Regions from separate parts of the Lysinibacillus sp. NPDC093216 genome, predicted to be linked through region 2. Evidence: riboswitches for the same ligand, from Rfam matches in the RefSeq annotation. Region 2 holds a riboswitch; the other holds the start of a gene.
What was found. Region 2 has a riboswitch for S-adenosylmethionine ahead of metA (homoserine O-acetyltransferase MetA). Riboswitches for the same ligand answer to the same signal wherever they lie in the genome.
Positions count from the first base shown of each region.

Region 1: another riboswitch for S-adenosylmethionine. It lies ahead of ACQKOG_RS05700 (cyclase family protein); the one in region 2 lies ahead of metA (homoserine O-acetyltransferase MetA).

Region 1 covers NZ_JBNNVB010000003.1:202,165-207,181, reverse strand. Annotated here, with positions in the region: gene ACQKOG_RS05705 (DedA family protein) at 1-562, shown strand, start outside; gene ACQKOG_RS05700 (cyclase family protein) at 615-1,352, opposite strand; SAM riboswitch class I at 1,453-1,557, opposite strand; gene ACQKOG_RS05695 (hypothetical protein) at 1,704-2,120, opposite strand; gene ACQKOG_RS05690 (MFS transporter) at 2,275-3,459, opposite strand; gene ACQKOG_RS05685 (winged helix-turn-helix transcriptional regulator) at 3,570-3,953, shown strand; gene ACQKOG_RS05680 (aldo/keto reductase) at 4,035-4,880, opposite strand.
Region 2 covers NZ_JBNNVB010000021.1:71,793-76,809, forward strand. Annotated here, with positions in the region: gene ACQKOG_RS19780 (endospore germination permease) at 1-814, shown strand, start outside; gene metA (homoserine O-acetyltransferase MetA) at 890-1,825, opposite strand; SAM riboswitch class I at 1,974-2,084, opposite strand; gene ACQKOG_RS19790 (YfzA family protein) at 2,241-2,540, opposite strand; gene ACQKOG_RS19795 (nucleotide excision repair endonuclease) at 3,097-3,468, shown strand; gene ACQKOG_RS19800 (TrmB family transcriptional regulator) at 3,542-4,324, opposite strand; gene ACQKOG_RS19805 (TSUP family transporter) at 4,448-5,017, shown strand, end outside.

The DNA of each region.
Region 1 (5,017 bases), on a different contig from region 2:
CGGGTATTTTGGCATCATTCTTATCCTAGTTGGCGGGATTGTTGGGCTGCCACTTCCCGATGAGATATTTTTAACATATGTAGGATATAGCGTATATAAAGAAACCCTCGCACATATTCCAGCTTTAATCAGCGCTATGGTAGGTGCGGCAGGGGGAATTACTCTGAGCTACTATATAGGCTATAGATTTGGGCTACCGTTATTGCAAAAATACGGTCCAAAAATCCACATTACTGAACAGAAAATTGACTTTACTAGAAAATTATTTGCAAAAATAGGGCCGGGATTATTATTAATAGGATATTTTATTCCTGGTGTGCGTCATCTTACAGCATATATTGCGGCTATCAATAATTATCCTTATAAAAAATTTGCTTTCTTTGCCTATACGGGAGCAGTTATTTGGACATTTACTTTTATTACCTTAGGAAAGGTACTTGGGGAGAACTGGCGTTATGTTGGGGTATATTTATCCCGCTACAGTATTTATCTTATAGTATTGTTCCTAATACTAATGTTAATCGTTTATTTTATTTTCAAAAAAAGGAATTCGCCAAAGTAAAAAAGGTCTGATTCAATACCTACTCAGGTTGTGAATCAGACCTTTTTATCTTTTAAGGCAATATTGCAAATGAACGCACAGGGAATCCAGAGGCTTTCTCAGGCTTTGGTACAATATTGAAAATAGCAGCACCTTTTGGAGGGAGCTTATCCAAATTTGTCATGAGCTCAATTTGGTAAGTATCTTGCTCAAGCACAAAATATTCGCCATCTAGCTTACCATTTTTACGAAAATCTGTTGCTGAATCCGTATCAAAGGTTTCGTGGCCAATAGCACTTACTTTTCGTTCGCCGAATAAAAATTGTAACGCTTCTAATCCCCAGCCAGGAATATGATTATTGCCATCAGCGTCTTTGTTGCTGAAAGATTCTTTATCTGGCCAACGTTTACTCCAATCGGTACGCAACGCAACAAAGGTACCTGTTTCAATTTCCCCATTTTCAGCTTCAAAGTCAAGAATATCTTGAACACTTAACGTGAAGTCGTTATTTACTTCGGCTTCTTTTGATTTATCAATAACGATTAGTGGTAGCACTAGTTCTTTTAGCTCCAATTCCTCTAAATAGCGTGTATCTCGCACAAAATGGATAGGTGGATCGATATGTGTTCCGTATTGCCCAGGGAAAGTGAATTGCTGCGCAAAGAAGCCATCATCATGGGAAAATAATGTTTCAAATTTTGCATCATCAAACATAAAGAAGTGGGGCGAATTAGGACCAAATGTATGTGTTAAATCCACCCATTCTTTCGATTTCAATAGTTGAATTGCTTGTAAAAGTTCGTTTGCCATAATATCTTCCTGCTTTCTTTTAATTATTTTTGGATGTAACAATAAAAAAGAGCCCTCCTTGTAGAAAGAGGACTCTTGTGCAAAGCAACTAAAGTAAGTCTTCTCATCTTCAAGGCTAAATTTCGCCAATTGGAATTAGCACCATACCTATAGGCTGGTTGCTGAGACTTCATAGGGCCAATCCCTCCGTCTCTCTTGATAAGAAAAAACAATATAAGAATTTTCAGAAATAAAGATTACAAACACTTTAGCATATTTATTTATAGTTTACAAGTTCAATAGGGATACAAGGTTAAAATTCATAAAGATGCTAAAGGCAAAAAAAGTGGCCCTCTTCAAAGGGCCAACTCTTCACCAATTCAAAATTAATGTTAGCTTACAACAGCCTTGATCAGTAAATGTTATTCGAAATCCATCTGGTGTATAGTTCGTTTCGAATTTTAAAGTAATGCCTGTTGACGTGATTAATTTTTCAACTTCTGTTTTATTTGATTGCTGTGCTGCGTTCATAAGATCATGTGCAAATGGCTCGGATTCATCAATTTTATCCGTAAGTATCTGTGCTTGCTTCATAATAGCTTTGATCCGTTTCGCAGAAGTCTTCAATCTATTTGTATTGACGGGTGGAAATGGACTTCTATTCGTTGGGTTTGTTGGCATTGCTAGCTGTCTAAAAGGTTGTTGAGTAGTTGGTTGATTGGCCATTGCCCATGCCCATGTTGGATAATAATTAGGATAGACAAAATACGGATAAGGATTGTAATACAACTAAATTCCTCCTATCCTATGCTGATACCATATATTATGTACAACAAAGGCTTTCGGTGTTTCCTGGGGGCATCCGATGAACCGCTTCACTCCAGGGTCTCGTCTGCCCAAGGAGTCACCCGTTGATAAAAACTGAAATTGTTCCGATAAATCTTCAAAGTTTGTTTCTATCAAAGAGTAACCATAGAAATGTAGTAGCTGCGGCAAGCATCACCATGCCGAATCCGTATATAGGTGTATGAGCTAATGATTGGTGGCGAACGATGATTCCTCCAATGTATGATCCTAGAAAAATACCAATGTTAAAGGCTGAAATATTTAATGCTGAAGCCATTGAAATAGCTGATGGTATATATTTTTCTGAAAGCTGAACGGCATAAAGCTGTAATCCCGGTACATTCATAAACATAAATAGCCCCATCATAAAGACCATTATTAATCCAACGATTGATGATTCTAAAAAGAAGTTGATGCCGAGTAGTGCTAATGCTAAGCCGATAAAGATAATAAAGATAGAACGTAATGGATTATTATTAGCAAAATGACCACCCAGTGTATTACCGATAGCAACACAGATACCGAATACAACTAAGATAATGACAATTGCTTGAGGTGAGTAGCCCATATATTGCTCTAATATAGGGGAAACATATGTGTATACTACAAACACGCCGCCGTATCCGATTGCTGTAATAAAGAGAATTAATAGCATTTGTATGTTCCCTAATACTTTCCCGATATCTCGAATAGATATTGGTTTACCTTTCGATAACTGACTCGGCACAAGCAGAGTATTACTAATTAACCCGATAATACCAATTAAAACAATGAAAATGAATGACATTCGCCAGTCAGTTACTTGTCCAATAAAAGTTCCTAGCGGGACGCCTGTGACAGTTGCTAATGTTAACCCTGTGAACATAAAAGCTATTGCACTTGCTCGTTTATTAGGTGCCACAACATCTGCAGCGATTACAGAGGCAATAGACATAAACACGCCATGTGCTAATGCTGAAATAACACGGCCGGCAAGTAGTAATGAGAATGAGGGTGCTAGAGCTGCAAGTAAATTCCCGATAATAAAAAGCACCATGACGAGCAGCAATACATTTTTACGACTAAGGCGCGATGTTAAGGCTGTTAAAAGCGGTGCACCAATAGTTACACCTAGTGCATATATGGATACGGTTAAACCCGCAGTACTTAACGTTATACCGAAATCTTCTGTAATTAATGGTAGAAGTCCGACGCTTATAAATTCTGTAGAGCCAATACCAAAAGCACTGATCGCAAGTGCGAGTAATGTTAGTTTAGCATTCGGCACTTTTGTATTTTTCATTCTATTAATATCTCCTTTGATTTTTTGTATAGTATATAGTAATATTCATACATGCCTAAAAGTTATATAGGGTACTTTTAGTTACTTTTGAATATTACAGGGGGTTTACAATGAAAAAAGTTTATAATATCGGTGTTGAAGCCACTCTTGAAGTCATTGGAGGCAAATGGAAACCTATTATTCTTTGTCATCTTAACCACCATGGTCAGATTCGTACGAATGAATTTCGCCGATTGATTCCAGGCATTTCGCAAAAAATGCTAACAAGCCAGTTGCGTGAATTGGAGCAGTCTGGATTAATTAATCGTAAGGTTTTCAATCAAGTACCGCCAAAAGTTGAATATTCATTAACACCTTATGGTCAAGAGATGGACCCTGTGCTGAACATCCTTTGCACTTGGGGTGAAAAACATATCGAAGTGCTACAAGAAAAAGGTGAAGATGTTCTGTTAATGCAACGGGATGAAGATATCGCAATAAAGCATACATCTTAAATAGATTGGAAAGAGACTGTCTAAAAAGTTTTCTATACTAAGAAAATAAGACAGTCTCTTTCACGTTTACATAGCTATCGTTTACATGACAAAATCAAACTCATCTGGGTTTGGTCCAACACGTTGATCTAGATTCATGGCGTTAATGATAGTCATCTCTTCATCAGTTAGTGAGAAATCAAAAATATCAGCGTTTTGAATCATACGTTCTTTGCGCACAGATTTTGGAATTGTGACGATACCATTTTGAATATCCCAGCGCAAGATAACTTGAGGGTTTGATTTCCCGTATTTTTCAGCTATTTTTGAAATAGTTTCATTTTCAAGAAGTCCACCTTGCATTAATGGTGCCCAAGCTTCCATTTGTATATTGTGCTCTTCGCAGAATGAACGTACCTCAGTTTGTTGTAATCGTGGATGTAATTCCACTTGGTTAATAACTGGTGTGATACGAGCTGTTTTCAGAAGGGCTTGTAAATGTGACACATGGAAATTACATACGCCAATAGCTTTAATTTTCCCTTGATCGTATAAATCTTCGAGTGCTCTCCAAGCTTCTGCAAATTTATTTTTACCTGGCCAATGAATAAGATATAGGTCTAAATAATCTAGCCCTAATTTTTCTAAGCTGTCTTCGTATGCTGCAATTGTCTCTTCATAGCTCAAGCCATCGTTCCATACTTTTGATGTAATAAATAAATCCTCACGTTTTAAACCAGTAGTTGCTAGTGCCTGACGAATACCTTCGCCAACCCCTGCTTCATTACCATAAATAGCGGCAGTATCGATACTACGGTAACCAACCTCGATCGCATTTTTTACCATTTCTGCTGTAATATCATTCGGTACTTGAAATACGCCTAGACCCATACCAGGCATTTGTAAGCCGTTATTTAATGTAATTTTATCTTGTAAATGATTAATCATTTTTCTGTCCTCCGATTTTCGTTTGTGCTTTGTTGCTTTCTTATTATGCTTCCATGCCATTGCAAAAAAAAGTACGCACTTTTTAGTTTCATAGAAACGTGGAGGTAACTTTTGTGAGATATCAATGGTTCGCTATA
Region 2 (5,017 bases):
CGGTAATGCTACTCAAGGTGCAGGTAATACTAATAACGATAATTCTTCACAGAGTGATAGCAGTAGCAATGCTGGAAATGATACACAAGGTGAAAGTAGTAGTAATAACGGTAATTCTACTCAGAGTGATAGTAGCAGTAATGGCGGAAATGCTACTCAAGGTGAAAGTAGTAGTAATAACGGTAATTCTACTCAAAATGATAGTAGCAACAATGGCGGAAACTCTTTACAGAGTGAAAGTAATAGTAATGACGAAAACTCTACTCAGGGTAATAGTAGCAACAATGGCGGGAATTCTTCTCAAAGTGGAAGTAGCAGTAATGGTGGAAATGCTACACAAAGTGAAAGTAGCAATAATGCCGGTAATACTACTCAAAATGAAAGTAGTAGTAATAACGATAATTCTACTCAAAACGAAAGTAGCAACAATGACGGAAATGCTACTCAAAGTACAAGTATTAGTAATAACGATAATTCTACTCAAAGTGATAGTAGTAGCAATGCCGGTAATACTACTCAAAATGAATGTAGTAATAATAACGATAATTCTACTCAAAGTGCAAGTAACAATGGCGGAAAAGCTACACAAAAAAGTAATAGTAATACTGATAATTGTGCTCAAAATGAAAGTAGTAGCAATGCCGGTAATACTACTCAAAATGAAAGTAGTAGTAATAACGATAATTCTACTCAAAGTGCAAGTAACAGCGAAAATCCTTCGCAGAGTGATAGTAGCAACAATACTACACAGAATGATAGCGATACCGGCAATACTCCAAGCAGTGATAGAAATAAAAATTCATCAGAAAATTAACAGCATAATGGCGTGAAAAAATGATGACCCTGAAATATCAAAGTCATCATTTTTCTTTATTGTAATTGAGCGGTTTTAAATATGATATTCAATCTGATCGACAAAATCCCATTCGTATGGTGTTTCTTGGTAAACATAGTAGTTCAACCAATTCGAGAATAATAAATGTGTATGGGCGCGCCAAGTATTAATCGGTTCATTTGCAGGATTATCATGTGGGAAATAATTTACTGGTACATCAATATCTAATCCTTTCGCAACATCACGACTATACTCATCAGCTAAAGTTGTTGCATCATATTCAAGATGACCAGTAATCATAATGTTTTTATTATCCTTAGATTGCACAATGAAAACACCAGCATCTTCAGAATAAGATAGTAATCGTAAATCGGGATGGCTAAGTACTTCATCAATTGATACGGATGTATAACGTGAATGTGGTGCAGTAAATGAATCACTAAAGCCACGTACTAAGTCCACTGTTAAATCCGTAATAACATGCGAATATACACCTGAGCATTTAGCAGGCAGCCCAATTTTACCAATACCGTAATGATGATATAACGCTGCCTGTGCACCCCAACATATATGTAAAACCGATGTTACGTTTGTCTTGGACCAATCCATAATTTCAGAAATTTCCTGCCAGTAGTTCACTTCTTCAAATTCCATTTTTTCTACTGGTGCACCCGTAATAATCATGCCATCATAGCGGCGATGACGAATTTGATTGAAAGTCGTGTAAAATAACTGTAAATGTGATTTACTAACATTTTTTGATTCATGCGTAGCTGTATTTAAAAATGTAATATTCACTTGTAATGGTGTATTCCCCAATAAACGAAGTAATTGCAGTTCTGTTTTTTCTTTTTCTGGCATTAAGTTTAAAATTAATATATTTAACGGACGAATTTGTTGAGTTTTCGCTCTGTCCTCTTCCATTACGAAGATTTTTTCCTCACGTAAATGTTCTCCAGCTGGTAAGTTTTTCGGAATATTAATTGGCATCTTGCATTCCCCTCTCTGTTATTTCTCTCTGTTAAAATCAATTAATCAATGCACGGGCCCTGCGCAAAGTTCAATATGTCAAACGATGAAATTAAAAAATCCCCCTCATTCCATATGAGATAGAATGAGAAGGATTTTTCCACGTTCACTCTTATCTCTCAAAGGACAAATCCTTTGCTGGAATTAGCACCTTTCTAACTCTCGTTAGAGGTTGCTGAAGCGTCATCGGGCCAAATCCCTCAACTTCTCATGATAAGATTATTTAATTAAAAAGAATTGTAACATGAACAATTAAGAATATCAATAATACATAGAATATTTTGTTATTAATCATGCATGTCATTATGTTTTTAGGGAAATTATAGTTTAGTTATTTATCTTTACACCCTAGTGATACTTTTGCTATAGTCTTTACTTATGTAGACCTTGGTGAAAAAACACTTTTTATCGCCTCTATTATTCCAAACACAAGAAAGATGCCAAAAAAGATAGTAAGTAAATTGAAATTTGGTGTTTCATAAAAAGTAAACCACTCTTTGAAAATTGAAGTTTCCGTAATTCTTCCAATAAACGTTCCGCCAATATCTCTATAATTAGGTATCCATCCTGTTGCTTCACACGTAATAAAGATTATCTGTGACAATAAAAATACACCAATAGAAGACACCCAAGTCTTTTTCAAAAATGGAATTGGATTTTTTTGTTTATTAGCCAAGTTATATCCCCCCTCTAATTGTTATACGTAAAATTCAGGAATAAGTTTCAAAATTAAACATATATTCTCTTTTTTAGATAATCCTATCAATTATATTTGTCGATGAACGGCTTAATCATGTATTTGTAACTATTGATATTTGCTTGAGTCGTATTGTTGAATTTTCTGTCTGCAATAAAATCATCATAAGCAAACTTTAACAGCATAAAAAAATACACCTCTCCTCATCTAAATTAATAGACAATAAGAAGTGTATTATTAATAACAAATAAACTTTAATCTACTCAACATCTTATCATGCACTTCAAACCCTTGGTACGACTGGGTTTCTAAAACAATCCCTCAATTTCTCATGATGAGATTATTTAATTAAAAAGAATTGTAACATGAACAATTAAGAATATCAATAATACATAGAATATTTTGTTATTAACCATGCATGTCATTATGTAATTTGTTTAACACTAATCTTGAAACTATGTCTACATATTTTATGGTAAACAAGCTGTAATTATGTTAACATATACCTTTAGTAACAGAGAGGAACGTGAATAGTTTGATTAAAATTGAATTTCCAAAACCAGATTTAGTAATTCGCCAACGCGAACAAGATTTAAAGCCAGGTGATGTACCAATCACACCGTACCATGGTTTTATTGATTTCCATAAAATCACACGTGAAAACGGTGGTATTTTCTTATTCTACAATGAAGAGAACGAACTATTATTTGTCGGTAAAGCACGTAAAATTCGTCAACGTATTAAAAAGCATTTCGAGGACAATGTGTCACCGATGAAAAATCACCGTAATGAAATTTTCAAAATTGAAGTGTATGAAGTGGAAGATCCAATGGAACGTGAAATTTACGAAACATACGCGATCAATTCATTCCGCTCTAAATACAATGTTGATAAAGTATTTTATTAATATTTAACGAAAAAAAGAATCTGCTCGCCTTCTGTAATGTACATGACGGCTTGCAGATTCTTTTTCAATACTTTCATTCTAAGAAAAATGCTTTACGTTCTTTAGTAATCCATTCCTCAAGCTCCGTATCATCACGCTTTAAAAGGCGATTAATAAGCACGTCATGCCATATATAATCCTCTAATAAATAGATATGAACAGGATCATTGGTAATAAAAGCCGTTTCCTGATTTGACGGAGAGTGACCATAAATCATTTGCTTGCCATCTACCGATAAAATAAACCAATGAGGTGTAGACGCATTCCTCGTATAGCGAGTGATACGGTGTTGGTCAACGGAAGCTAAATGGTCCTCCACATACAAGGTAATTCCATGAACAGGGATATGCTTCGCTACCTCATGTATATCTTCCCGCAATTCTTCATACATATCTTCCCACATTGATAATATGACTTTTTTCTCCGCCTTTTTTAATAAAGACTGACAATAATTAACGATTGCCTCTTTGCCTTTTAATGTGACAACCTTATGCTCCGCTTCCTGCTCTTTTACCTCTAATTTTTCTAATTGATCACTAATCGATGTGAAATTTGACTGCCAACGTTGTTGAATTTGTTGTAAAAACACAGCGACAGGAATGGAAGAGTATGTCGTTTGATCTGCCGTTTCTTCTTTCAATACTAACCCTTTTTCAACAAGTACATCAAGTATGTCGTATATTCTTGCACGAGGGATACCGGAGTTTTTACTTACTTGATAGGCACTAACATGACTATTTTGGACAAGTGCAGTATAGGCCTTTGCTTCATATTCTGTGAATCCCAATTCTTTTAATTGGGCGATTAATAATTCCATCGAATCCCTCCATTACCTCTATTATAAGATAAGCCTATGAAGATAAGCCAACGAAAAAATTAGTCTTTACAGCCTCGCGAAATTTAGTTACTATTTCAGTAGTAACTATTGAGAGGTGCACACATGCTATTTGAATTAGATGTAAATGTAGTCATATTATTAATATCTTTTGGATTTTTAGCCGCCTTTGTGGATGCGGTCGTTGGAGGTGGAGGCTTAATTGCTTTACCTGCCCTTATGTTTGCTGGTTTAAATCCAGCAGCAGCCGTAGCAACCAATAAACTTGCCGGCACTATGGGTTCTTTGACATCAACCATTTCTTTTTATCGTTCTGGTCAGCTAGAAATTCGGTCAGTTATCAAATACTTTCCCCTAGCCTTTATAGGATCACTTTTTGGGGCTTGGACTGTCCATTTAATCAATCCTGAATTACTAAAACCACTCATGCTCATAATGCTTGCTGCTGTTGCAGTCTATACCATCTTTAAAAAAGATTGGGGTTCAGTAGCTTCAGTCAAAAATTTAAAGTTTACACACTTAGTTTTATTCATGCTGTTGTTATTTACAATTGGTTTTTATGATGGGTTTCTTGGTCCAGGAACTGGCTCATTTTTAATTTTTAGCTTTTTATTAGTCGGCTTCGATTTCTTAAAGGCTGCAGGAAATGCTAAATTTCTAAACTTAGCAAGTAAT